Regions from separate parts of the Kitasatospora sp. NPDC058478 genome, predicted to be linked through region 4. Evidence: riboswitches for the same ligand, from Rfam matches in the RefSeq annotation. Region 4 holds a riboswitch; each other region holds the start of a gene.

Region 1 (5,715 bases), on a different contig from region 4:
TCGCCGGTGGCGTCGTCCTCGGCGATCAGGCCGAACAGCGCCGGGTTGGCGCCGAACAGGGCGTCGCGCAGCTGCTCCTCGGTGGCCACGGCCTCCTGCGGGGCCTTCTCGTACTCCGCGAGCTCGCGGATCAGGGCGAGGATGACGGGAACGTCGGTCACGACGGCGGTGCGGATCATGCCGCGAGCCTACTGCGCGCCCCCGCCCCCGGCCCAGGCCCTGATCGGGGCCCGGGCCGGGGGCGGGCGGGTCAGCGGGCCGGGACGGTGCGCAGGTAGTCGGCCAGCGCGGTGATCGCGGCCGGGTTGCGCGGGCTCTCCACCAGGTCGACGTAGTCCAGGACGAAGATCCGGTCGTTCCTGACCGCCGAGACGCCGGCCAGCGGCGGGAAGGACTTCAGGAAGGCGCGCTTGGCGTCGGCGCCGGTCTCGCCGTAGTTGTTGATCAGGATCACCTCGGGGTCGCGCTGCACCACGCTCTCCCAGCCGACGGTGACCCAGGTGTCCGCGAGGTCGCCCATCACGTTGGCCCCGCCTGCCTTGGCGATGATCTCGTCGGCCGCGGCGAACTTCCCGGCGGTGTACGGCTTGTCCTGCCCGCTGTCGTACAGGAACACGGACGGCCGGCGCTCGGGCTGCGGGGCGGCGGCGACCTGCGCCTTGAAACCGGCGACCAGCTTGTCCGCCCGGTCGCGGACGTCGAAGATCTCGCCGAGGTTGGCCAGGTCGGTGTAGAGCGCGTCCAACGGGGACATCACACCGCGCTCGGTGCCCTTGCCGCTGCGGCAGGACTCGCTGAGCACGTACGAGGCGATGCCGAGGTCCCCCAGCGCCTGCGGGGTGAAGCCGCGGCCCTCGTCGAAGCCGTAGTGCCAGCCGGCGAAGACCAGGTCGGCCTTGGCGCCCAGCACGATCTCCTTGGTGATCTCCTTCTTGGAGAGCCACGCGGTCTGCTGGTAGCCGTCCTTCCAGGCGACCTGGTCGACCCGGCCCTTGTCGTCGGGCATCACGTAGCCGGCCATCCGGTCGGCCAGGCCGAGGGCGAGCATCAGCTCGGTGATGCCGACGTCGTTGGTCACCGTCCGGGCGGGCTTCTGCGGGAAGGTGAGCTTGGTGCCGCAGTTCTCCACGGTCACCGGGTAGTGGGCGGAGGCGGCGGTGGCGTCGCCGCTCGGGGCGATCTCGGCGCCGCAGGCGGTGAGCCCGAGGGTGAGCAGGGCGGTGATGGCAACAGCCTTGGTGCGCACGGGGGTTCCTTCGGGGTGTGGGTCAGATCCGGTCGAAGAGCAGTTGGACGGCGCCGGTCACCGGGTGCCGGACGGGGGTGGCCCGGACGCCGAACACCTCGGCCAGCAGGGCGGGTCGGAGCACCTCGGCGGGCGGCCCCGAGGCGACGATCCGGCCGGCTTGCAGCACGTACAGCAGGTCGCAGTGGCCGGCCGCCAGGTTGAGGTCGTGCAGCGCGGTGAGCACCGTCGGCCCGGCCTCCCGGACCAGCGCCAGCACGTCCAACTGGTGGGCGATGTCCAGGTGGTTGGTGGGCTCGTCCAGCACCAGCAGTCGGGGCTCCTGGACCAGCGCGCGGGCGATCAGCACCCGCTGCTTCTCGCCGCCGGACAGGCTCAGGAAGCCCCGCCCGGCCAACTGCTCGGCGCCGACCTTGCGCAGCGCCTCGGTGCAGCGGGCGTGGTCGTCCGCGCCCGGGCCGCCCAGGCCGCGCCGGTGCGGCAGCCGGCCCATGGCGACCACCTCGGCCACCGTGAAGTCGAACTCGGCGGAGTGCTCCTGGGGGAGCGCGGCCACCCGCCGGGCGGCCTCGCGCGCGGTCAGCGCGTGCAGGTCCGTGCCGTCCAGCCGGACGGCCCCGGCGGCCGGCCGCAGCGCCCGGTAGACGCAGCGCAGCAGCGTCGACTTGCCGCTGCCGTTCGGTCCGATCAGTCCGACCACCTGCCCGGCGGCGGCGTCCAGGGCGACGTCGTGGACCAGCCGGGCACCGGCCAGCTCGACCGAGACGGAGTCCAGGGCGAGATCCATCAGCGGCCTCCGAAGGAATAGCCGCGACGGCGCATCAGCAGCAGGAAACAGGGCACCCCGAGCACCGCGGTGACCACCCCGACCGGCAGTTCGGCGGGCGCCAGCAGGGTGCGCGAGACGATGTCCACCCAGACCAGCAGCAGCGCCCCGGCGAGCGGCGCGACCAGCAGCACCCGGCGGTGCCCGGCGCCGACCAGCATCCGGGCCAGGTGCGGCACCATCAGCCCGACGAAGCCGATCGCCCCGCTGACGGCCACCACCGTGCCGGTGACGGCGGCGGTCACCACGAACAGCTCGCGGCGCAGCCGGTCCGGGTCCACGCCCAGCGAGGCGGCCGTCTCGTCGCCCATGGCGAGCGCGTCCAGCCGGCCGGCGGCGCAGGCCAGGTACGCCAGGCCGGCCAGCACGGTGGTGGCGGCGATCGGCACCGAGCCCCAGGTGGCGCCTCCGAGGCTGCCGAGCAGCCACATCATGGCGTCCCGGGCGGCCTCGCCGCGGGCGGCCGCGAAGACCATCAGCGCGGTGACGGCGGAGAAGCCGTAGGAGAGCGCGGTGCCGGTGAGCACCAGCCGCAGCGGGGTGAGCCCGTAGGCCGTCCGCGCCGCGAGGTAGACCAGCACCATGGCGACCAGCGCGGAGCCGAACGCGGAGGCCGAGATCGCCCACACCCCGAGCGAGGCGAAGGCGCCGAGCAGCAGCACCGCGTTGGCGCCGACGGCCGCGCCGGAGGAGATGCCGAGTACGAACGGGTCGGCCAGCGCGTTGCGCACCAGGGCCTGGACGGCGACCCCGGTGGCGGCCAGCCCGGCGCCGACCACGGCGGCCAGCACGGCGCGCGGCAGCCGGATCTCCCAGACGATCGCGTAGGCGGCGGCCTCCTCCGCCTCCAGCCGTCCGCCCGTCAGCCCGGCGGCCAGCAGCCGCAGGACGCGGGGCAGGCCGATCCCGGAGGCGCCCAGCGCCACGCCGCAGAGCAGCGAGAGCAGCAGGGCGGCGGCCAGGCCGACGGCGAGCGGGAGGGCGGGTATTCGGCGGGCGGGCGGGCTCGTTGCGCCACTGCCCGCGGCTGCGGTGCTGCTCACGGTGCGCCTTGCCTCGGGCCGCGGGTGCGCGGGGGCGGCACCGGTCGGGCGCGGGCCCGGGCGCCATCCCCTCGCAGTCCACGGCGAGTTGTCGGGAGTTCAGCGGCCGGGGGCGATCGGGCTGGCGCGGCCCCGGGGGCCGTGCTCACCGTTGCGGGTCAGCGCCGGATTCACACCGGACTTCCCCCTCGGACGCCCTGGCAGCATAACAGCCACTCAGGCTAGGCAACCCTTACCGGGCTCGGGTGGGGCGTGAACGCACGACCGCCCCCGTCCGGGCTCGCGGACGGGGGCGGTCGGGTGGCGACGCGTCAGGCTCAGGCCTGCTTGGTCTCCCAGAAGATCTTGTCGACCTCGGCGATCAGGTCCAGCAGGGCCTGGCCGGTGGCGGGGTCGGTGGACGCCTTGGCGGCCGAGGCGGCCTTCAGGGTGTCGTTGATCAGCTGGTGCAGCTGCGGGTACTTCTCGAAGTGCGGGGCCTTGAAGTAGTCGCTCCACAGCACCGAGATGTGGTGCTTGACGGCCTCGGCACGCTGCTCCTTGATGATCAGGGCGCGGGTGCGGAAAGCCGGGTCCTCGTTGGCCTGGTACTTCTCCTGGGTGCCCTTGACCGACTCGGCCTCGATCCGGGCCTGCGCCGGGTCGTACACGCCGCAGGGCAGGTCACAGTGGGCGTGGGCGGTGGCGCGCGGTGCAAACAGACGAGAGAACATGGGAGTCCTTCCTTAGATCGTCTTCCCGCGCCCGAGATTACCCTTCCGCCCCCGGGGTTTCGCGATCGGGCGGTGGGCCTAGGGCAAAAGGCGGACCCGGAACCGGGGTAATCCGGACATCGAACGGATCGAACGGGGTGACGGTCCGTACGGCAGACTGGGACCGGTCGGTCCGGGAGGAGGAGTCGTGGCGCGGAGCACGGAACCGGCGGGCACGGAACCCCGGGGGCGGGGCGGCGGCGCGGTGCCGTTCGGGCTGGTCGACGTGGCGGGCCCGTCGATGGTCCCGACCCTGCGCGAGGGCGACCAGTTGCTGGTGCGCTACGGCGCGCCGATCCGGCCCGGCGCGGTGGTGCTCTTCCGGCACCCCTTCCAGCAGGACCTGCTGGTGGTGAAGCGGGCCGCCGAGCGGCGTCCGAGGGGCTGGTGGCTGCTGTCCGACAACCGGCCGGTGGACAGCGACAGCCGCAGCTACGGCCCGGTCCCGGACGAACTGGTGCTCGGCCGGGTGCTGCTGAGGCTGCGCCCGCGCCCGGCCTGGCTGGCGCCGGGGCGGCGGCTGGAGCGGCTGCTGCTGAGCACCCGGCTGGCCCGGGTGCCGGGCCTGGCCCGCCGCCTGGGCGTCTGGGCGGACGAGCTCTGACTCCCTGACCCCCTGGGCCCTGCCCTGCCTAGCCGGCGGCGCCGAGTGCCGCGGCCTCGGCCTCCTGGCGCTTGCGGGCCCGGTACGCGGCGACGTTGGCGCGGGTCGCGCAGCGGTCCGAGCAGTAGCGGCGGGAGCGGTTGGTCGAGGTGTCCAGGTAGGCGTTGCGGCAGGGCGCGGCCTGGCAGATGCCGAGCCGGTCGGCGCCCAGCTCGGTCAGGTGGACGGCCAGGCCCATGCAGGCGACCGCGCTGAAGTGCGCGGTGGCGGTCGGCGAGTTGTCGGCCAGGTGCAGGTGCCAGCGCGGCCGGCCGGCGTCGTCCAGGTAGTCGTGCCCGGAGACCAGCGGGCTGACCGGGTACTCCATCAGCAGGCTGTTCAGCAGGTCGACGCCCCGGATCTCGTCGCCCTCGGCGGCGGCCTCGAAGACCCCGCGCAGCCTGGTCCGCACCGCCCGCAGCCGGGGCAGGTCGGACTCGTCGGCCTGTGCGGCGGCCCGCGAGGAGTCGGAGAACAGGCCGCGCACCGCGTCCACGGACGTCAGCGTGTCGGTGCCGCGTTCGGGCTCCTCGGTGTTCACCAGCCGAACGGCGAGATCGGCGTACGAGGCGAGCTCCACGGAGGTCCTTCCAAAAGGTCGGTAACGGGCTGATTGCGTCCAGCCTATTACCTGGGTGGGGAAAACGTCGGCGCCCGGCAGGAGCAGCCTGCCGGGCGCCGGTCGGTACGGTTCTACAGCACCTTGGAGAGGAAGGCGCGGGTGCGCTCGTGCCGGGGGTCGGTGAGCACCTCGCGGGGGTTGCCGGACTCGACCACCACACCGCCGTCCATGAACACCAGCGCGTCGCCGACCTCGCGGGCGAAGCCCATCTCGTGGGTGACGACCACCATGGTCATGCCCTCCTCGGCGAGGCCGCGCATGACGTCGAGGACGTCGCCGACCAGTTCGGGGTCGAGCGCCGAGGTGGGCTCGTCGAACAGCATCAGCTTGGGCTTCATGGCCAGCGCGCGGGCGATCGCGACGCGCTGCTGCTGGCCGCCGGAGAGCTGGGAGGGGTAGTTCTTCGCCTTGTCGGCGAGGCCGACCCGCTCCAGCAGGACCATCGCCCGCTCCCGGGCGGCGGCCTTGCTCTCGCCCTTGACCTGGACCGGGGCCTCCATGACGTTCTCGACGGCCGTCATGTGCGGGAACAGGTTGAAGCGCTGGAAGACCATGCCGATGTCGCGCCGCTTGACGGCGACCT
Region 2 (5,715 bases), on a different contig from region 4:
CACGGCGCCCGCGGCCACCACGACCCCGGCCGCGGCCAGGACGGCGGGCTTGCCGCGCAGGGCTCTGGGCAGGGCCACGGACCGCTCCTCCGGTTGCTCGCCGGCACCGGCCCAGGCGGACACAACCGGAACACTCGTGCGAATGACTGCCCCGAGAGCCTGCCACACTCCCCCGGCCCCGGCGAGCGAACCCGCCGGGGCCGGGGTGTCACGGCGGATCAGCCGGCCGCGGCGGCCCCCGGCGCACCCGGCGCGGACGCGGCCTTGGCGCGCTGGAGCAGCTGGCCCTTCACGTGCTCGCCGAAGCCGGCGGCCGCCGCGGTGGCGGCGGCGTCGGCGGTGTTGCCGCCCTTCGCCGAGCCCTCGACCGTGAAGTAGGCGTACCGGCCCAGGGTGTTGTGCGTGTTGGTGCAGCCCGGCGTGGCGCAGAAGGCCGGCGCGCCCGGCGCGACGGCGCCCTTGAGGTGGCCGGTGTAGCTCTTCATCGAGGTCTCGGCCTGGATCTTGTGGTCGAAGACCGCGACGCCGACGGTCACCGCGCTGTCGCCGGAGACGTAGGTCGCCCGGAGCACCTTCTGGCAGCCCTGGTCACCGAGGACCTTGCCGAGCCCGCCGGTCGTCGAGTTCCCGTCCCAGCAGGGCGAGTCCAGCGAGACGAAGGTCCGGTTCCAGGTGGCGCCGTTGACCGTCACCTGGAGTGCGGAGAACAGCGCCCCCGCGTCCTGCGGCGCCGGGTCGGTGGCGGCCTCCCAGATCGGCTTCGACGGGTCGTCCGGCGCGCCGCCCGGGGTGCCGGACGGGTTCCCGCCCGGGGTTCCGGCGGCATTCGGCGCGGCACTCGGTGCGGCGGAGGACGGCCGGTTGGAGGCCGAGGCGGTCGGCCCGGCGGTCGGCTTGTCGCCGTCGCCCTTCGTCAGCAGCACCGCACCGCCCGCGACCAGGCCGCCGACCAGGACGACCGCGACCGCCACGCCGAGGGCCCGCAGCCGGCGGCGGCGCTTGTCGTCCGCCGCGTTGCGGTCCGCCAGCGCCTGCCAGTTCGGCTCGGCGCGCTGCGGCGCCTGGGGCTGCGGGTACGGCTGCGGGTGCGCCTGCGGGTGTCCTTGGGGATGCGTCTGGGGATGCGGCTGGGGGTTCGGCTGCCACTGCGGCGGCAGCTGCTGCCCCGGTTGGCCCGGCTGCGGCAGCGGAGGCTGCCCCGGCGGGCCGGGCTGCGCCACCGGCTGCGCGGGCGGCACCGGAGGCCCGTACGAGGCCGGCGGCGGCCCGAAGCCCCCGCTCGGCGGCAACACCGGACCGGGCACCACCGGCGGCTGCTGACCGTGCGCGTCCCCCGGCCCGGTGGGAGGCGTTCCCTGCGGACCCTGCCCGGGTGCGCCAGTTCCGTCGCTCACGCGCCCCCTCGCTTCGCTCGATGATCGCTTCGCGAAACGCGCCCCTCGGCGCTTCGCTCGCTCATGCGCCCAGATCGTAGGGCATGCCCCCGCCAGCCGGTCCGCCCGGTGACCGTTCCGTATCGAAACCAGGACGCCGGAGCCCGGAACCAAGGCCCCGGGAGCCCGGATCCGAGGCGCCCCAAGGCCACGGCCCGCCCCCTCCCAGCACCCCCGGTTATCGCGCCGACACACCGCGCCGTACTACATGTGGGGTCGCATCAGAGAGACACCACAAGATGTATGCTCAATCCTGCTGTCGATGCAGGGGAACCCGGTGCGAATCCGGGACTGCCCCGCAGCGGTGAGCGGGCGGCTCCAGCAGCCGCACCGCGAGTCCGAGTACCTGCCGACGGTGTGCGCACGGGCCCTCCCGCAGAGGCCGCGCCAGCACGAGAACTACCTTCCGGGCCTCGCGGGCGGGCCGGGGACGCCACTGTCGCGCGACGCTTCCTGCGTACGTGCCGTGCTCCCCTGCCCCGAACGGCCCGGTACCCCCCGATCACCGCCGCCGATCGCCGCCAGGAGAGAGCGCCTTGACCACCGCTGCCTCAGCCACCCTGCCCGCCCAGGGCACCGGCCCCGCCCCCACCGACCCGACGGTCTCCGACCCCGGCGGCGCGCTCCTTCGGCTGCTCACCGACCGCAGCGTCGATCTCCCCCAGGTGGACCCCGGCCATGTCGCCGCCGCCGCGCTGCGCGGCCGCCACGCCGGCTCGGACTTCGCCGAGCTGCGCGGGCTGGCCGTGGACGCCGCCGCGTCGATGATCGCCGAGGACCCCCAGTACTCGAAGCTGGCCGCCCGGCTGCTCGCCCTGGAGATCGTCGACGAGGCGAACAGCCAGGGCTCGCGCTCCTTCGCCGCCTCGATCGCCGTCGGCCACGACGAGGGCCTGATCGGCGACACCACCGCCGCCTTCGTCGCCAAGCACGCCGCCGCCCTGGACGCGCTGATCGACGTACACGGCGACGACCGCTTCGAGTACTTCGGCCTGCGCACCGTGCAGTCCCGCTACCTGCTGCGCCACCCGATCACCCGCAAGGTCATCGAGACCCCGCAGCACTTCCTGCTCCGCGTCGCCTGCGGCCTGGCGGTCGGCGACAGCGAGCAGTCCGTGCGCGAGGTCGCCGAGCTGTACGGCCTGATGAGCCGGCTGGAGTACCTGACCTCCTCGCCGACCCTGTTCAACTCCGGCACCCGGCACCCGCAGATGTCGAGCTGCTACCTGCTCGACTCCCCGCTGGACAACCTGGACTCGATCTACAACCGCTACGCGCAGATCGCCCGGCTGTCCAAGCACGCCGGCGGCATCGGCCTGTCCTACTCGCGCATCCGCTCGCGCGGCAGCCTGATCCGCGGCACCAACGGCAAGTCCAACGGCATCGTCCCGTTCCTGCGCACCCTCGACTCCTCGGTCGCCGCCGTCAACCAGGGCGGCCGCCGCAAGGGCGCGGCCTGCGTCTACCTGGAGACCTGGCACGCCGACATCGAGGAGTTCCTGGAGCTCCGCGACAACACCGGCGAAGAGGCGCGGCGCACCCACAACCTCAACCTGGCGCACTGGATCCCGGACGAGTTCATGCGCCGGGTCAACGCCAACGAGGACTGGTCGCTCTTCTCCCCCGCCGACGTGCCCGAGCTCGTCGACCTGTGGGGCTCCGACTTCGACGAGGCCTACCGCAAGGCCGAGCTGGCCGGCAAGGCCGTGCGCTCCATCCCCGCGCAGACCCTGTACGCCCGGATGATGCGCACCCTGGCGCAGACCGGCAACGGCTGGATGACCTTCAAGGACGCCTCCAACCGCGCCGCCAACCAGACCGCGCTGCCCGGCCGCACGGTGCACTCCTCGAACCTGTGCACCGAGATCCTGGAGGTCACGGACGACTCCGAGACCGCCGTCTGCAACCTCGGCTCGGTCAACCTCGGCGCCCACGTCGCCCCCGGGGCCTCCGTCGACGACCTGCTCGGCGCCATGGACTGGGAGCGCCTCGACGCCACCGTCCGCACCGCCGTGACGTTCCTCGACCGCGTGGTGGACATCAACTTCTACCCGACCACCGAGGCCGGCACCTCCAACTCCCGCTGGCGCCCGGTCGGCCTCGGCGTGATGGGCCTCCAGGACGTCTTCTTCAAGCTGCGGATCGACTTCGACTCCGCCGAGGCCGCGCGGCTCTCCACCCTCATCGCCGAGCGCATCATGCTCACCGCGTACGAGCGCTCCGCCGACCTGGCCGAGCAGCTGGGCCGCCACGAGGCCTACGGCGAGACCCGCGCCGCCCGCGGCGAACTGCACATCGACCACTTCCCGACGGCCGCCCCGCAGTGGGCCGACCGCTGGACCGCGCTGCGCGCCCGCATCGCCGAGACCGGCCTGCGCAACTCGCTGCTGCTGGCCATCGCGCCGACCGCGACCATCGCGTCCATCGCCGGCGTCTACGAGTGCATCGAGCCGCAGGTCTCCAACCTGTTCAAGCGCGAGACGCTGTCCGGCGAGTTCCTCCAGGTCAACCCGTACCTGGTGCGCGAGCTCAAGGAGCTCGGCGTCTGGGACCAGCAGACCCGCGACGCCCTGCGCGAGGCCAACGGCTCCATCCAGGAACTGGGCTGGCTGCCCGCCGAGGTCCGCTCGCTCTACCGCACCGCCTGGGAGCTGCCCCAGCGCGCGCTGATCGACCTGGCCGCGGCCCGCATGCCGTACCTCGACCAGAGCCAGTCGCTGAACCTGTTCATGGCGGCGCCGACCATCGGCAAGCTCAGCTCGATGTACGCCTACGCGTGGAAGGTCGGTCTCAAGACCACCTACTACCTGCGCTCGCGCCCGGCGACCCGGATCGCCCAGGCCGCCTCCGGTGCCGCCCGCGCCGCCGCGCCCGCGTCCGCGCCCGTGCCGGTGAACACCCCGACCCTCACCCCGGAGGAGGAGGCCGCGCTGGCCTGCTCCCTGGAGAACCCCGAGTCCTGCGAGGCCTGCCAGTGAGCACCCCCGACCGCGAGAAGATGCTGCTCGACCCCGGCTTCGAGCTGACCCTGCGCCCGATGCGCTACCCGTCGTTCTACGACCGGTACCGGGACGCGATCAAGAACACCTGGACCGTCGAGGAGGTGGACCTGCACTCCGACGTCGCCGACCTGGCCAAGCTCAGCGAGGGCGAGCGCCACCTCATCGGCCGCCTGGTCGCCTTCTTCGCCACCGGGGACTCGATCGTCTCCAACAACGTGGTGCTGAGCCTCTACAAGCACATCAACTCCCCGGAGGCGCGGCTGTACCTGTCGCGCCAGCTGTTCGAGGAGGCCGTGCACGTCCAGTTCTACCTGACGCTGCTCGACACCTACCTGCCCGACCCCGAGGACCGCAACGCGGCCTTCGCCGCGGTGGAGAACATCCCCTCCATCCGCCAGAAGGCGCAGTTCTGCTTCAAGTACATGAACGCCGTCGACCACATCGACTCGCTGCAGACCAAGGAGGACCGCCGCGCGTTCCTCCTGAACCTGATCTGCTTCGCGGCGTGCGTCGAGGGCCTGTTCTTCTACGGCGCGTTCGCGTACGTGTACTGGTTCCGCTCGCGCGGCCTGCTGCACGGCCTGGCCACCGGCACCAACTGGGTGTTCCGCGACGAGTCCATGCACATGGACTTCGCGATGTCGGTCGTCGACACGGTCCGCGAGGAGGAGCCCGACCTCTTCGACGACGAGATGGCCAAGCAGGTCACGGAGATGCTGGAAGAGGCCGTCGAGGCCGAGCTCCAGTTCGCCCAGGACCTGTGCGGCGACGGCCTCGCCGGCATGAACACCGACTCCATGCGCCAGTACCTGGAGGCCGTGGCCGACCAGCGCCTCGCCCGCCTCGGCCTGCCGATCCGCTACGGGTCCACCAACCCGTTCGGCTTCATGGAGCTCCAGAACGTCCAGGAGCTGACCAACTTCTTCGAGCGCCGCGTCTCCGCGTACCAGGTCGCCGTCGAAGGCTCCGTCGCCTTCGACGACGACTTCTAAAGCACTCAGACACACCAGAGGTGCCCCGCCCGGCTCACCGCCGCGCGGGGCACCTCTGTCTGTACCGACCTCACCTCTGAACTCCCCCGCCCCCAGCCATCGTTCACGCCGGGCGGGGGCGGCCCAACCACTTTCCCGCTCTGGAAAGATCGGGTTCTTGACCCTGCGCCCAGAGAGCCGGGAGCATCGGCCAAGACAGCCGAGACCGTCGCCCGTAGGGCTTCCATGTCTCCAGCCAAGCTTTCGAAGATCGAAAACGGCAAGACCCTGCCGAGCGTGCAGGACGTG
Region 3 (5,715 bases), on a different contig from region 4:
GCGCTCCAGGGGTGTGGTGGGGGCCAGGCCGAGTTCCCGGTCGCCGAGCGGGGCGAAGTAGCGGGCCACCGTGGCGGGCTCGACGGCGCTCAGCGTCGACGGGTTCCACCGCGGGGAGCGGTCCTTGTCGATCACTTGGGCGCGGATCCCCTCGGCCAGGTCCGGCGTGGAGAGCGCCGCGCAGGAGGTCCGGTACTCCTGGTCGAGGACGGCCTCCAGCGGGCCGAGGGTGCGGGCCCGACGCAGGGCGGCGAGGGTGGCCTTCACGGCGGCGGGCGAGTTGGCGGCGATCCGGTCCGCGGCCTCCTTGGCCTCCGGTTCGCCGCTGTCCCGCAGGCGGTCGAGGATCTCCTCCACGGTGTCGGCCCTGTAGCAGTGGTCGATCCAGGCCCGCCGACCGTCCAGCAGGCCGGCCGGTGCGGGCCCGACGTTCCGTTCGAGGGCGTCGTGCACGGGGAGTTCGGCCAGGTCGTCCAGCAGCGCGGGCAGCCGCTCGGCCGGGACGAAGTGGTCGGCGAGGCCGCAGAGCAGCGCGTCACCGGCACCGACGGAACCCGCGGTCAGGGCTAGGTGGGTACCCAGCTCGCCCGGTGCGAGGGCGAGCAGGTAGGTGCCGCCGACGTCGGGGACGAAGCCGATGCCGGCCTCGGGCATGGCGATGCGTGTGGTCCCGGTGACGATCCGGACGCTGCCGTGGGCGGAGACCCCGACCCCGCCGCCCATCACGATGCCGCTCATGAGCGCGACGTAGGGCTTGGGGTAGCGGGCGATGCGGGCGTTGAGGCGGTACTCGTCGCGCCAGAACTCCTCGACGGCGCCCGGGTCCGCGCCGGTGGCGGCGCGGTGGATGGCGACGATGTCGCCGCCGGCGCAGAAGGCCCGCTCACCGGCGCCGGTGATGACCACGGTGTCGACCCGCTCGTCCTCCTCCCACGCGTCCAGGGCTTCGGAGATCCTTCGCACCATGCCGTGGGTGAGGGCGTTCAGGGCCGCGGGGCGGTTGAGGACGATCAGGCCGGCCCGGCCCTCGCGGTGGACCAGGACCTCGTCGAGGTCGTTCCCGGCCATCACGCGGCCCCGGTCAGGCCGCGGGCGACGATGACGCGCATGATCTCGTTGGTTCCTTCCAGGATCTGGTGCACCCGCAGGTCGCGGACGATCTTCTCGATGCCGTACTCGGCCAGGTAGCCGTAGCCGCCGTGCAGTTGGAGCGCCTGGTTGGCGACCTCGAAGCCGGTGTCGGTGGCGTGCCGCTTGGCCATCGCGCACAGCTCCGGCGCTCTGGGGTCCCCCCGGTCCAGGGCCGAGGCGGCCCGCCAGAGCAGCGACCTGGCCGCCTCCAGCTCCGTGGCCATGTCGGCGAGCCGGAACTGCAGCGCCTGGGCGTGCAGGAGCCGGGCGCCGAACGCCTCGCGGTCCGCCAGGTAGCGGGTGGCCCGTTCCAGGGCGTCCTGCGCTCCGCCGAGGGAGCAGGCGGCGATGCCGAGCCGGCCGCCGTTCAGCCCGTTCATGGCGATCCGGAAGCCCTCGCCCTCGGCTCCCAGGAGGCGGTCGGCCGGGAGCCGGACGCCGTCCAGCCGCACCTGGCGGGTGGGCTGGGCGTTCCAGCCCATCTTCTTCTCGTCGGGCCCGAACGAGACGCCGGCGTCGTCGCGTTCGACGACGAACGCGGACACCCCGCCGGCCCCCGGTCCGCCGGTGCGGGCCATCACCAGGTAGACCTGGGAAGCCCCTGCGCCCGAGATGAACTGCTTGACGCCGTCGAGGACCCAGTGCGCCCCGTCCCGGCGGGCTCGGGTGGTCAGTGCCGCCGCGTCCGAGCCCGCGCCGGGCTCGGTGAGGCAGTAGCTGGCGGGGGTCGCCATGGCGCTGAGGCCCGGCAGCCAGCGGGCGCGCTGGGCGTCGTCGCCGTAGCGGTCGATCATCCAGGCGACCATGTTGTGGATGGACAGGTAGGCGGCGATGGACGGGCAGCCGGTGGCCAGCGCCTCGAACACCAGCACGCCGTCGGCGCGGGTGAGCCCGGAGCCGCCGGACTCCTCGCGGACGTAGACACCGGCCAGGCCGACGTCCGCCGCCTTGCGCAGCACGTCCACCGGGAAGTGCTTGGCCTGGTCCCACGCGACCGCGTTCGGCGCCAGGTGTTCGCGGGCGAAGGCCCGGGTGGTCGCCGCGATGGCGAGCTGGTCCTCTGTGAGGTCGTGCACGGCGCCCTCAGCCCATCGTCGGGATGGTGAAGCTCGCGCCCTCCTTGACCCCGGAGGGCCAGCGCGAGGTGACGGTCCGGGTGCGGGTGTAGAAGCGGATCGAGTCCGGCCCGTGCTGGTTGAGGTCGCCGAACCCGGAGCGCTTCCAGCCGCCGAAGGTGTGGTACGCGACCGGCACGGGGATCGGCACGTTGACGCCGACCATGCCGGTGTTCACCCGGCGGGCGAAGTCCCGCGCCGTGTCGCCGTCCCGGGTGTAGACGGCCACGCCGTTGCCGAACTCGTGCTCGCCGGGCAGGCGCAGCGCCTCCTCGTAGTCGGCGGCGCGGAGCACGGTCAGGACGGGGCCGAAGATCTCCTCCCGGTAGATCCGCATGTCGGGCGTGACGCGGTCGAACAGCGAGGCGCCGAGGAAGTAGCCGTCCTCGTGCCCCTCCAGCCGGAAGTCCCGCCCGTCGACGACGAGTTCGGCGCCCTCCTCGACCCCGAGGTCCAGGTAGCCGCGGACCCGCTCCAGCGCGTCGGCGCCGACCAGCGGGCCGAAGTCCGCCGCCGGGTCGTCCGAGCGCCCGACCTTCAACGCGGCGATCCGCTCGACCAGTTTGGCCACCAGGGCGTCGGCGGTCTCCTCCCCCACCGGGACGGCCACCGAGATCGCCATGCAGCGCTCGCCGGCCGAGCCGTAGCCGGCGCCGATCAGCGCGTCCGCGGCCTGGTCGAGGTCGGCGTCCGGCATCACGACCAGGTGGTTCTTGGCGCCGCCGAAGCACTGCGCCCGCTTCCCGTGCGCGGCGGCGGTGGCGTACACGTACTGGGCGATCGGTGTGGAGCCGACGAACCCGACCGCCTGCACCCGCGGGTCCTCCAGCAGGGTGTCGACGGCCTCCTTGCCGCCGTTGACCACGTTCAGCACGCCCGGCGGCAGCCCGGCCTCCAGGAACAGCTCGGCGAGGCGCAGCGGCACCGAGGGGTCGCGCTCCGAGGGCTTGAGGACGAAGGCGTTGCCGCAGGCGATGGCGGGTGCGGCCTTCCAGAGCGGGATCATCGCGGGGAAGTTGAACGGCGTGATGCCCGCGACCACGCCGAGCGGCTGGCGCATCGAGTACACGTCGATGCCGGTGCCCGCGTTGTCGCTGAACTCGCCCTTCAGCAGGTGCGGGATGCCGGCGGCGAACTCCACGACCTCCAGGCCGCGTTGGATGTCCCCGTGGGCGTCGGCCACGGTCTTGCCGTGCTCGGCGGACAGCAGCCGGGCCAGTTCCTCCTTCTCCTGCTCGACGAGTTGGAGGAAGCGCAGCAGGACGCGGGCGCGCCGCTGCGGGTTCCACGCGGCCCATGCGGGCTGGGCCTGCGCGGCGTCGGCGATCACCGCCTCGACCTCGGCCCGGCTCGCCAGCGGCACCCGGGCCTGCACCCGGCCGGTGTTGGGGTCGTACACGTCGCCGAAGCGACCGGAGGTGCCGGCGGTGGGCTTGCCGGCGACGAAGTGGGTCAGTTCTCGGACCATCGGGTTCCTTCTCTCGACAGGGGTGGGGAGAGGAGGAGGATCGGAGGCCGCCGCCGGTCGGCGGGCGCACGGTGGTGCGCCCCGCGACACGGGCGTGCGGCGGCGGAACGGAACGTCAGGGCGTCGGGGCCCCGGCGGCCGTGGGCACGGGACGACCAGGAGCGGCAGTGGAGCGGGAGCAGCCCGGAGTCATGCGTGTCGTCTCCATCCTCGTGGAAAACACGGAACACCCGCGGCCGGTATCCTGACTCCCGGATCACCGCACGCCCCCAGGCCTTCCCGGCTGGCTGCCAGTGGCCTTCATTTGCGAGGACGAACTCCCCGGTCACAGTGGCGGGACCGTGCCGGACTCACACCGGCTTCCCTGACACCGCGGACCTGCCGTCGACCATATAGTTGGACGTCCTAGTAAGTCCAGAGGCCCGCACGCGCGTTGCGCCATCGGCTTTCCACCGCGCCGAGCGGCACGTGACCGGACGGTGTCCGCAAATCAGGCGCCCGGCAGCGCGGGGCCACGAGCCCGTAAAGTTAGCTGAGGCACACCTAAGCAACACAGGCCGGGCCCATCTTCGCCATACCGGCGCGGGCAGGCCTCGGCCGCCGACCGCTGTCGGCGCCGGAGGTGCGCCTGCCGGGAGTGTGCCTTCCGGGAGTGTCGGGACAGGGAGAACGATGTGAGGGTCGGTCGGGACGCCAGGCGTCCGCACGGGGAACTGGTCGCGGACGTGCTGGCGGTGTTGTGGGCGGCCGGCGAGCCGCTGACCGCCCAGCAGGTCAAGGAGGCGCTGGACCACGGGCTGGCCCGCACCACCGTGACGACGATCCTCACGCGCCTGCACGAGAAGGGGACCCTGGTCCGCAGCCGCCCCGCGCGGTCCTTCGCCTACGCCCCGGTGGAGGACGCCGCCGGACTGGCGGCCGGGCGCATGCGCCGGGAGTTGGAGAAGGAACCCCAGCGGGACCTCGTGCTGAAGCGGTTCGTCTCCTCCCTGTCCGAGGACGACGAGGACGTGCTGCGCCGCCTGCTCCTCGATGCCCAGACCGAGGCCGAGGCCGAGGCCCAGACCGGGGCCCAGACCGGGGCCCAGACCGGGGCCAGGGCCGCGACCGCGGCGGACTCCGGCAGGCCCGGGCCCGAGGACGACGCATGGGCCTGATCCTGACGGTCGTCGCCCTGGCCCTGCTGCTCCCCTGGGCCGCGGCGCCCGCCGCACGCCGCTTGGCCCTGCTGCTCCCTCCGCGCGAGGCCTCGCTCGTACTCACGGGCGCGGCCGTCCTGCTGGCGGGCGGCACCGTCGCGGCACTCGCCGGGCTGTTCCACGTCCCGTTCCTGGCAGGCCTGGAGCACCTGCCGCTGTCCGGCGTCGTCGCCCGGTGGCCGGCCGTGGTGCCGGTGTCCTGCGCTGCCGGGGCCGCGCTGGCCGTCCAGGCCGTACGGCTGACGCTGCGGTGGCGCGGGCACCGCGTGCTCCTCGCCCGCGCCTGGGGCCTGACCGCTGATGCGACGAGCGACGGCGACCTGCTCGTGGTCGCGGGCAAGGACGCCGAGGCCTTCGCCCTGCCCGGCCACCGGGGGCGCCCCGGCCGCGTCGTCGTCTCGGCCGGCATGCTGAGCGCGCTGGGCCCGGCGGAGCGCGCGGTGCTCCTCGCCCACGAGCGCGCCCACCTGCGCGGGCGCCACCACCTGCTGTCCGCCGCCGTCGACCTCGCCGCCGCCGTACACCCGGCGCTGGCCCGGCTGCGGGCCGACCTCGACTACCACCTGGAACGCTGGGCCGACGAGCAGGCCGCCGCCGCGGTCGCCGACCGGCGCACCGCCGCGACCGCCATCGCCCGGGCGGCCCTGGCCGGATCGCCGTCCGCCCGCCGAACCGCCGGGCCCCTGCTGTCCGTGAACACCGGCCCCGTGCCCCAGCGCGTCCAGGCCCTCCTGGGCCCCGCACCCGCCCGCCCGACCGGCCGCAGGGCGCACGCCGCCGTCGCCCTGGTCGCCGCCGTCAC
Region 4 (5,715 bases):
GGGCCCCCTCCGCCAGGCTCGCCACCGCGCGGTGGCGGCTGACGGTCAGGTCGTGCTCCTCCACCGCGAGGTCCGCCACGCCCAGTCGCGCGGCGGCGGCGGCCGCCGCCAGGGCGGTGTCCGCCGCGGCCGCCACCGGCACCTGGGTGACGTCCGGCGCGATCAGGTGCTCCCCGGTGTCGTCCGGCGGCAGATCGTCCGGCACTGCCAGCAGCACCCGCTCCCGGGTCAGCAGCAGCGTCGCCCCGCAGGGCGCGCAGCCCGTCAGATACCGCACGTTCGCCGCCCGGGTGATCAGCGCCGCATCGGCCCCGGCCGCACTGCAGTGCTCCCTCACCCGCTCCCGCCGACCCGCGTACGCATCAGACATGCGTCGAGCCTACGAACCCCCACCCCGATCCGCCCGCCGAGCACCCCCGACAGGGCGCGCTCCCGCCCCCGCGCGCCCTCTTTGTGGTCGCTACGCCCCCTCCGGATCGATCAGGCCGCGGCGATAGGCGGGGACCAGGTTCTGGGGGACGAGCAGTTCGCGGCCGTTGAGGGTGATCGGGACGAGCTTCGGGGCCTTGCCCTTCCACTGGGCCCGGCGGTGCCGGGTGTTGCTGCGGGACGTCTTGCGCTTGGGGACGGCCATCGGGGGCTCCTTGTCGGGTGGTGACGGTGGTGACGGTGGTGGCGGTGGTGACGGCGGCGATGGCTACCGGGTGGTGCCGGCGGCGTACGGGAGGAGGGCCATCTCGCGGGCGTTCTTGACGGCCCCGGCCACGGCGCGCTGCTGCTGGACGGTGAGCCGGGTGACGCGGCGGCTCCGGATCTTGCCGCGGTCGGAGACGAAGCGCCGCAGCAGGTCGGTGTCCTTGTAGTCGATGTACTCGACGCCGGCCGCGAACAGCGGGTTCGGCCGGTCCTTGGGCGGGTTCGGTCGCTTACGCACAGTGACGGCTCCTCAGTGAACGGGGTCGAGCAGGTCCCGGAAGGCGTCCGGCAGGGCCTTCCAGCCGGGTTCGCCGGCGGCGAGTTCGGCGTCGGTGAGCAGACAGGAGTCGAGCAGCCCGGTGACACCGTCGACGTCCAGGCCCTCGGCGGTGAAGCTGAGCTGCTGCACCCGGTCGCCGTGCAGAGGGTGCCAGTCGAGGGCGGCGGCGGCCCGGCGGGCGGGCGGGTAGAGCTCCCAGGCGGCGTCGGGCAGGGAGGTGAGCCAGGGCCCGCACTCCTCGACGGCGAGGTTGGCCCCGGCGGCGTCCCAGGCGAGCATCAGGTCGGGCCGGTTGGCCAGCCAGAAGCGGCCGCGGCTGCGCTGGGCGGCGGGGACGAGCAGTTCCAGCGCCCGGTGCAGCCGCTCGGGGTGCAGCGGGCGGCGGCGCTCCCAGACCAGCGTGGTGACGCCGGCCTCGTCGCTCTCCTGCGGGAGCAGCGCGATCGCCGGGTTGACCCGGTCGCGGGCGGCGGCGACGTCGAAGCCGCCGAGGGCGGCCCGGGTGAGCGCGCCGGTGCCGAGCCGGACGACCCGGGCGGTGGGGTGGAGCTGGCGGAGCAGCGCGAGCCCGGGCGTGTGCGCCGTCGCGCGCGGGACGGCGAGGGTGGTGGCGTACTCGACCTGGTGGGCGAGCGCCTCCGCGCGGGTCCGCTGGTCCTGGCGGGCGGTGTGCTCGCCGTGGTCCACCAGGTCGTCGGAGACGGAGAGTTCGCCGATCAGCCGGTCCGGGTCGACGGCCGTGACCACGCCCGCGAGTTCGACGGCGTCCTCCAGATGGCGGCCGTCCGCCTCTCCCCCGGCGATCACCTCGACGGCCGGGTGCGGGTCGCTGCCGCCCCACAGTTCGACGATCGCGAGTCCGTACCGGCCTTCGTCGGCGATCCGCAGCAGTCGCGGCAGCAGGTCCTCGCGCAGGGCGCAGCAGGGGCAGTCGTTCACCAGCGGGACGTCGGCGGCGTCGAACCCGCCTCCCGCGTCGCGCAGTTCACGGTGGACGACACCCTGCGAGGCCTCCCGCAGGTCGTGGTGGAGGACCACCGCGTCCACCGCAGCCGCGGCCAACTCCCGGACGGCGGCCCGGCGTTCGGCGGCGTGCAGTCCGGCGACGACCACCACGGGCAGCTTGATCCCGTCCACGCCGCTCACCAGCTGGCCTTGCGGACGCCGGGCAGGTGGCCGGCGTGGGCGTGGACGCGGAGGTTGACCCGGGAGAGGCCGAAGGCCCGCAGGTAGCCGCGGGGGCGGCCGTCGACGGCGTCGCGGTTGCGGATCCGGGTGGCGCTGGCGTCGCGGGGCTGGCGGGCGAGTTCGGCCTGGGCGGCGGCGCGTTCGGCGGGGGCGGTGCCGGGGTGGGCGATGATCCGCTTGAGCTCGGCGCGGCGCTCGGCGTACCGGGCCACGACGGCGCGGCGCTGCTCGTTCTTGGCGATCTTGCTCTGCTTGGCCATCAGACCTTCCCCCCTCGGGCGCGGATGCGGGCGACGGCGGCCTCGATGCCGATCGTGTCGATGGTGCGGATGCCCTTGGCGCTGAGGGTGAGCCGGACGTACCGGCCCTCGCCGGGCAGCCAGTAGCGCTTGTGCTGGATGTTGGGGTCGAAGCGGCGGCGGGTGCGGCGGTGCGAGTGCGAGATCGCGTTGCCGAATCCGGGCTTGCGGCCGGTGAGTTGGCAGTGGGCGGACATGGGTGCTCCCTGACGTCCGGGAATGGGCAGGACGGAGCTCACGTTACACCAGATGAAAATGACTTCCATTTCGGTGTACGGTTTCGCCCCGGCCCCGAACACCCCGCCAACCCGCCAACCCGCCAACCCGCCAACCCGCCAACCCGCCAACCCGCCAACCCGGGAGGACACCCATGGCCCGTAGTGAACTGCGCCCCGTCATCAAGCTCCGCTCCACCGCCGGCACCGGCTACACGTACGTGACCCGCAAGAACCGCCGCAACGACCCGGACCGGATGGTCCTGCGCAAGTACGACCCGGTCGCGCGCCGACACGTCGACTTCCGCGAAGAGCGCTGAACCCCGCCCGCCCGAACTGAACCCCGCACCGACGGAACGCCGACCGGCAGCGACCCGTACCGCCCCGCAGCGACGAAACGGCGCCTCCCCCGGGATCCCGGGGGAGGCGCCGTCGCTGCTCGCAGCCGTCGCCGCTCGCAGCCGCCACTACTCGGCGGCCACCCAGCGCTTCTCCACCCGGGCCAGCTTCCAGTAGGCGATCGCCGCGGCCCAGACCACCACGAACAGCCCGGCGATCGCGTAGCCGACGTTGTCCAGCGAGATGCCCGCGATCCAGCCGGTGACCGGATCGGTCAGATCGAGCTTCTCGTGCAGCACGCCGACCAGCTCGATGGTGCCGATGACGAAGGCCACCGCGATCGACAGCCCGGTGATCGTCAGGTTGTAGTACACCTTCCGGACCGGGTTGGCGAAGGCCCACTGGTACGCGAAGTTCATGAACGTCCCGTCCAGGGTGTCGAACAGGCTCATCCCGGCCGCGAACAGCAGCGGCAGGCAGACGATCGCGTACCAGGGCAACCCGGCCGCCGCGCCCGACCCGGCCATCACCATCAGGGTGACCTCGGTCGCGGTGTCGAAGCCCAGCCCCAGCACCATGCCCACCGGGAACATCTGCCCGGGCCGGGTGATCGAGCGGGTCGCCCGGTTCAGCACCCGGGCCATGAAGCCCCGCGAGTTGAGGTGCTCCTCCAGCTGCGCCTCGTCGTACGACCCGGCCCGCATCGCCCGGAACACCTTGAGGATGCCGAGCAGCGCGGCCAGGTTGAGCGCGCCGATCAGGTAGAGGAACGCGCCGGAGGCCGTCGTGCCGACCATCCCGAGCCACTTGTGGGTGGTCGAGTCGTCGTCCATCAGCGTGCTGGCCAGCTGCGCGCCGCCCGCCACCAGGGCGGCCATCAGCACCACCATCGAGGAGTGCCCGAGGGCGAACCAGAAGCCGACCGAGACCGGCCGCTTGCCGTCCGCCATCAGCTTGCGGGTGGTGTTGTCGATCACCGCGATGTGGTCGGCGTCGAAGGCGTGCCGCATGCCGAGGGTGTACGCGGTGATCCCCAGGCCCACGCCGAAGACCTGGGTGCCGACCGCGTAGTTGTGGGGCGCGACCAGGAAGATGAGCGTCCCGAACGCCACCACGTGCATGGCCAGGATCACCCCCATCAGCCCGGCCGTGCGAACGGTGTCCTCGCGCTTCCAGCGGAACGTGGGCAGCACGGACGGTGTCGCCGGCGCCTCGGCGGCGGCGGTTTCGGGCAGGGTCATTCGGGTCACGCTCCAGCACCTCGTGGAAACACTTCGTGAGATGCCGTGGCCGGTCTCCTGGCTTACGGGGGTCCCGTACCCGCCTTCCCAGGTGCGCGAGGCTCCCAGTGGCGTCGTGGGTACGGACGTCTCTCCATCGTCGACGATCACGATGGCCCGATCACAGTGGCGAGGGCCGCTCCGGACTGGGACCCCTGAGGATCCGTCACCGGTCTTCCCGAGCACCACGGCGGGGAACACCGTAGGGGTCAGGACCCACCCTTGCAAGGCTGCGCACCTGCGCAGGTGTCCAGGATCACAGGCCCCCTCCTGCAACAATGTGCGCATGCATCTCGTACCGGCCGACCGCGCGGGCCACCGCACCATCGACGGACACCGGGTCTGCGAGGCCATCGCCGCGATCGGCGACCCCGCGCACGTCCGCACCTGGGCCGAGCGGTTCTCCCTGCTCGCCGACCCCGGGCGGCTCGCCCTCCTGCTCGCCCTCCACCGGGCCGGCCCGCTCGCCGTCTCCGACCTCGCCGTCGCCACCGGCATGCGCGACCCCGCCGTGTCCCAGGCCCTGCGGCTGCTCCGCACCGCGGGCGTGGTCACCGGGGACAAGGACGGGCGGGTCGTGCGCTACCGGCTCGTGGACGAGGCCATGCGCCCCCTCCTCGACGCGTGCGCCGCCGCCGAACACCACGAGCCCACCGTGGCCGTCGGCTGACCGGCCCCCCGGAGGACACGCCGGGGCCCGGCCGGAGCAACCGCGGACCCGGTCAGGCCGCCTGGCAGGCGGGGCACCAGAAGAGGTTGCGCGCGGCGTGCTGCTCCGTCCGGACGTCGGTGCCGCAGACCAGGCAGGGCATCGCGGCCCGCCGGTAGACGTACACCTCGCCGCCGTGGTCGTCGACACGCGGCGGGCGGCCCATCGCCTCGGGGGTGTGCTCGGGCCGGACGGTGTCGATCCGGCCCGCGCCGACGCCCTCGCGCATCAGGGCGACCAGGTCGGCCCAGATCGCGTCCCACTCGCCCCGGGTGAGGTCGCGGCCGGCGCGGTGCGGGTTGATCCCGTGGCGGAACAGCACCTCGGCCCGGTAGACGTTGCCCACCCCGGCCAGCACCTTCTGGTCCATCAGCAGCGCGGCGACGGTCGTCCGGCTGGCCGATATCCGGCGCCAGGCGGCCTGCGGGTCGGCGTCGGCGCGCAGCGGGTCGGGGCCCAGCCGGGCGGCGACGGCGGCCTTCTCCGCGCCGGTGACCAGCGCGCAGGTGTTGGGGCCGCGCAGATCGGCGTAGCCGTCGTCGTTGGCCAGCCGCAGCCGGACCAGGCCGACCGGCTCGGGCGCGGGCCCGGTGCCGAAGGCGAAGCCGCCGTAGAGGCCGAGGTGGACGTGCACCCAGGCGCCCTCCTCGAAGCCGAGGAACAGGTGCTTGCCGACGGCTTCGGCCGCGGTGAGCAGCTGCCCGTCGAT

Evidence for each region. Region 4 has a riboswitch for cobalamin ahead of ACFWPT_RS36060 (HoxN/HupN/NixA family nickel/cobalt transporter). Riboswitches for the same ligand answer to the same signal wherever they lie in the genome.
Region 1: it holds a riboswitch for cobalamin, as region 4 does, so the genes downstream of both, ACFWPT_RS35680 (FecCD family ABC transporter permease) here and ACFWPT_RS36060 (HoxN/HupN/NixA family nickel/cobalt transporter) in region 4, are expected to answer to the same signal.
Region 2: it holds a riboswitch for cobalamin, as region 4 does, so the genes downstream of both, ACFWPT_RS32250 (ribonucleoside-diphosphate reductase subunit alpha) here and ACFWPT_RS36060 (HoxN/HupN/NixA family nickel/cobalt transporter) in region 4, are expected to answer to the same signal.
Region 3: it holds a riboswitch for cobalamin, as region 4 does, so the genes downstream of both, ACFWPT_RS07110 (CoA-acylating methylmalonate-semialdehyde dehydrogenase) here and ACFWPT_RS36060 (HoxN/HupN/NixA family nickel/cobalt transporter) in region 4, are expected to answer to the same signal.

What each region holds. Positions count from the first base shown of each region.
Region 1 covers NZ_JBHXML010000088.1:20,108-25,822, reverse strand. The annotation lists gene ACFWPT_RS35695 (GNAT family N-acetyltransferase) at 1-179, opposite strand, end outside; gene ACFWPT_RS35690 (ABC transporter substrate-binding protein) at 251-1,246, opposite strand; gene ACFWPT_RS35685 (ABC transporter ATP-binding protein) at 1,269-2,033, opposite strand; gene ACFWPT_RS35680 (FecCD family ABC transporter permease) at 2,033-3,115, opposite strand; cobalamin riboswitch at 3,205-3,344, opposite strand; gene sodN (superoxide dismutase, Ni) at 3,433-3,828, opposite strand; gene sodX (nickel-type superoxide dismutase maturation protease) at 4,016-4,471, shown strand; gene ACFWPT_RS35665 (CGNR zinc finger domain-containing protein) at 4,500-5,090, opposite strand; gene ACFWPT_RS35660 (amino acid ABC transporter ATP-binding protein) at 5,204-5,715, opposite strand, start outside.
Region 2 covers NZ_JBHXML010000071.1:37,998-43,712, reverse strand. The annotation lists gene ACFWPT_RS32260 (glycoside hydrolase family 26 protein) at 1-78, opposite strand, end outside; gene ACFWPT_RS32255 (hypothetical protein) at 219-1,238, opposite strand; cobalamin riboswitch at 1,660-1,802, shown strand; gene ACFWPT_RS32250 (ribonucleoside-diphosphate reductase subunit alpha) at 1,994-4,411, shown strand; gene ACFWPT_RS32245 (ribonucleotide-diphosphate reductase subunit beta) at 4,432-5,427, shown strand; partial or broken gene ACFWPT_RS32240 (helix-turn-helix domain-containing protein) at 5,623-5,715, shown strand, end outside.
Region 3 covers NZ_JBHXML010000009.1:23,183-28,897, reverse strand. The annotation lists gene ACFWPT_RS07120 (enoyl-CoA hydratase/isomerase family protein) at 1-1,068, opposite strand, end outside; gene ACFWPT_RS07115 (acyl-CoA dehydrogenase family protein) at 1,068-2,207, opposite strand; gene ACFWPT_RS07110 (CoA-acylating methylmalonate-semialdehyde dehydrogenase) at 2,215-3,714, opposite strand; cobalamin riboswitch at 3,931-4,122, opposite strand; gene ACFWPT_RS07105 (BlaI/MecI/CopY family transcriptional regulator) at 4,389-4,871, shown strand; gene ACFWPT_RS07100 (M48 family metalloprotease) at 4,862-5,715, shown strand, end outside.
Region 4 covers NZ_JBHXML010000091.1:1,126-6,840, reverse strand. The annotation lists gene ACFWPT_RS36095 (Xaa-Pro peptidase family protein) at 1-370, opposite strand, end outside; gene rpmF (50S ribosomal protein L32) at 461-634, opposite strand; gene rpsR (30S ribosomal protein S18) at 698-934, opposite strand; gene ACFWPT_RS36080 (CobW family GTP-binding protein) at 947-2,113, opposite strand; gene rpsN (30S ribosomal protein S14) at 2,119-2,424, opposite strand; gene rpmB (50S ribosomal protein L28) at 2,424-2,660, opposite strand; gene rpmG (50S ribosomal protein L33) at 2,834-2,998, shown strand; gene ACFWPT_RS36060 (HoxN/HupN/NixA family nickel/cobalt transporter) at 3,146-4,258, opposite strand; cobalamin riboswitch at 4,288-4,502, opposite strand; gene ACFWPT_RS36055 (ArsR/SmtB family transcription factor) at 4,584-4,967, shown strand; gene ACFWPT_RS36050 (Fpg/Nei family DNA glycosylase) at 5,020-5,715, opposite strand, start outside.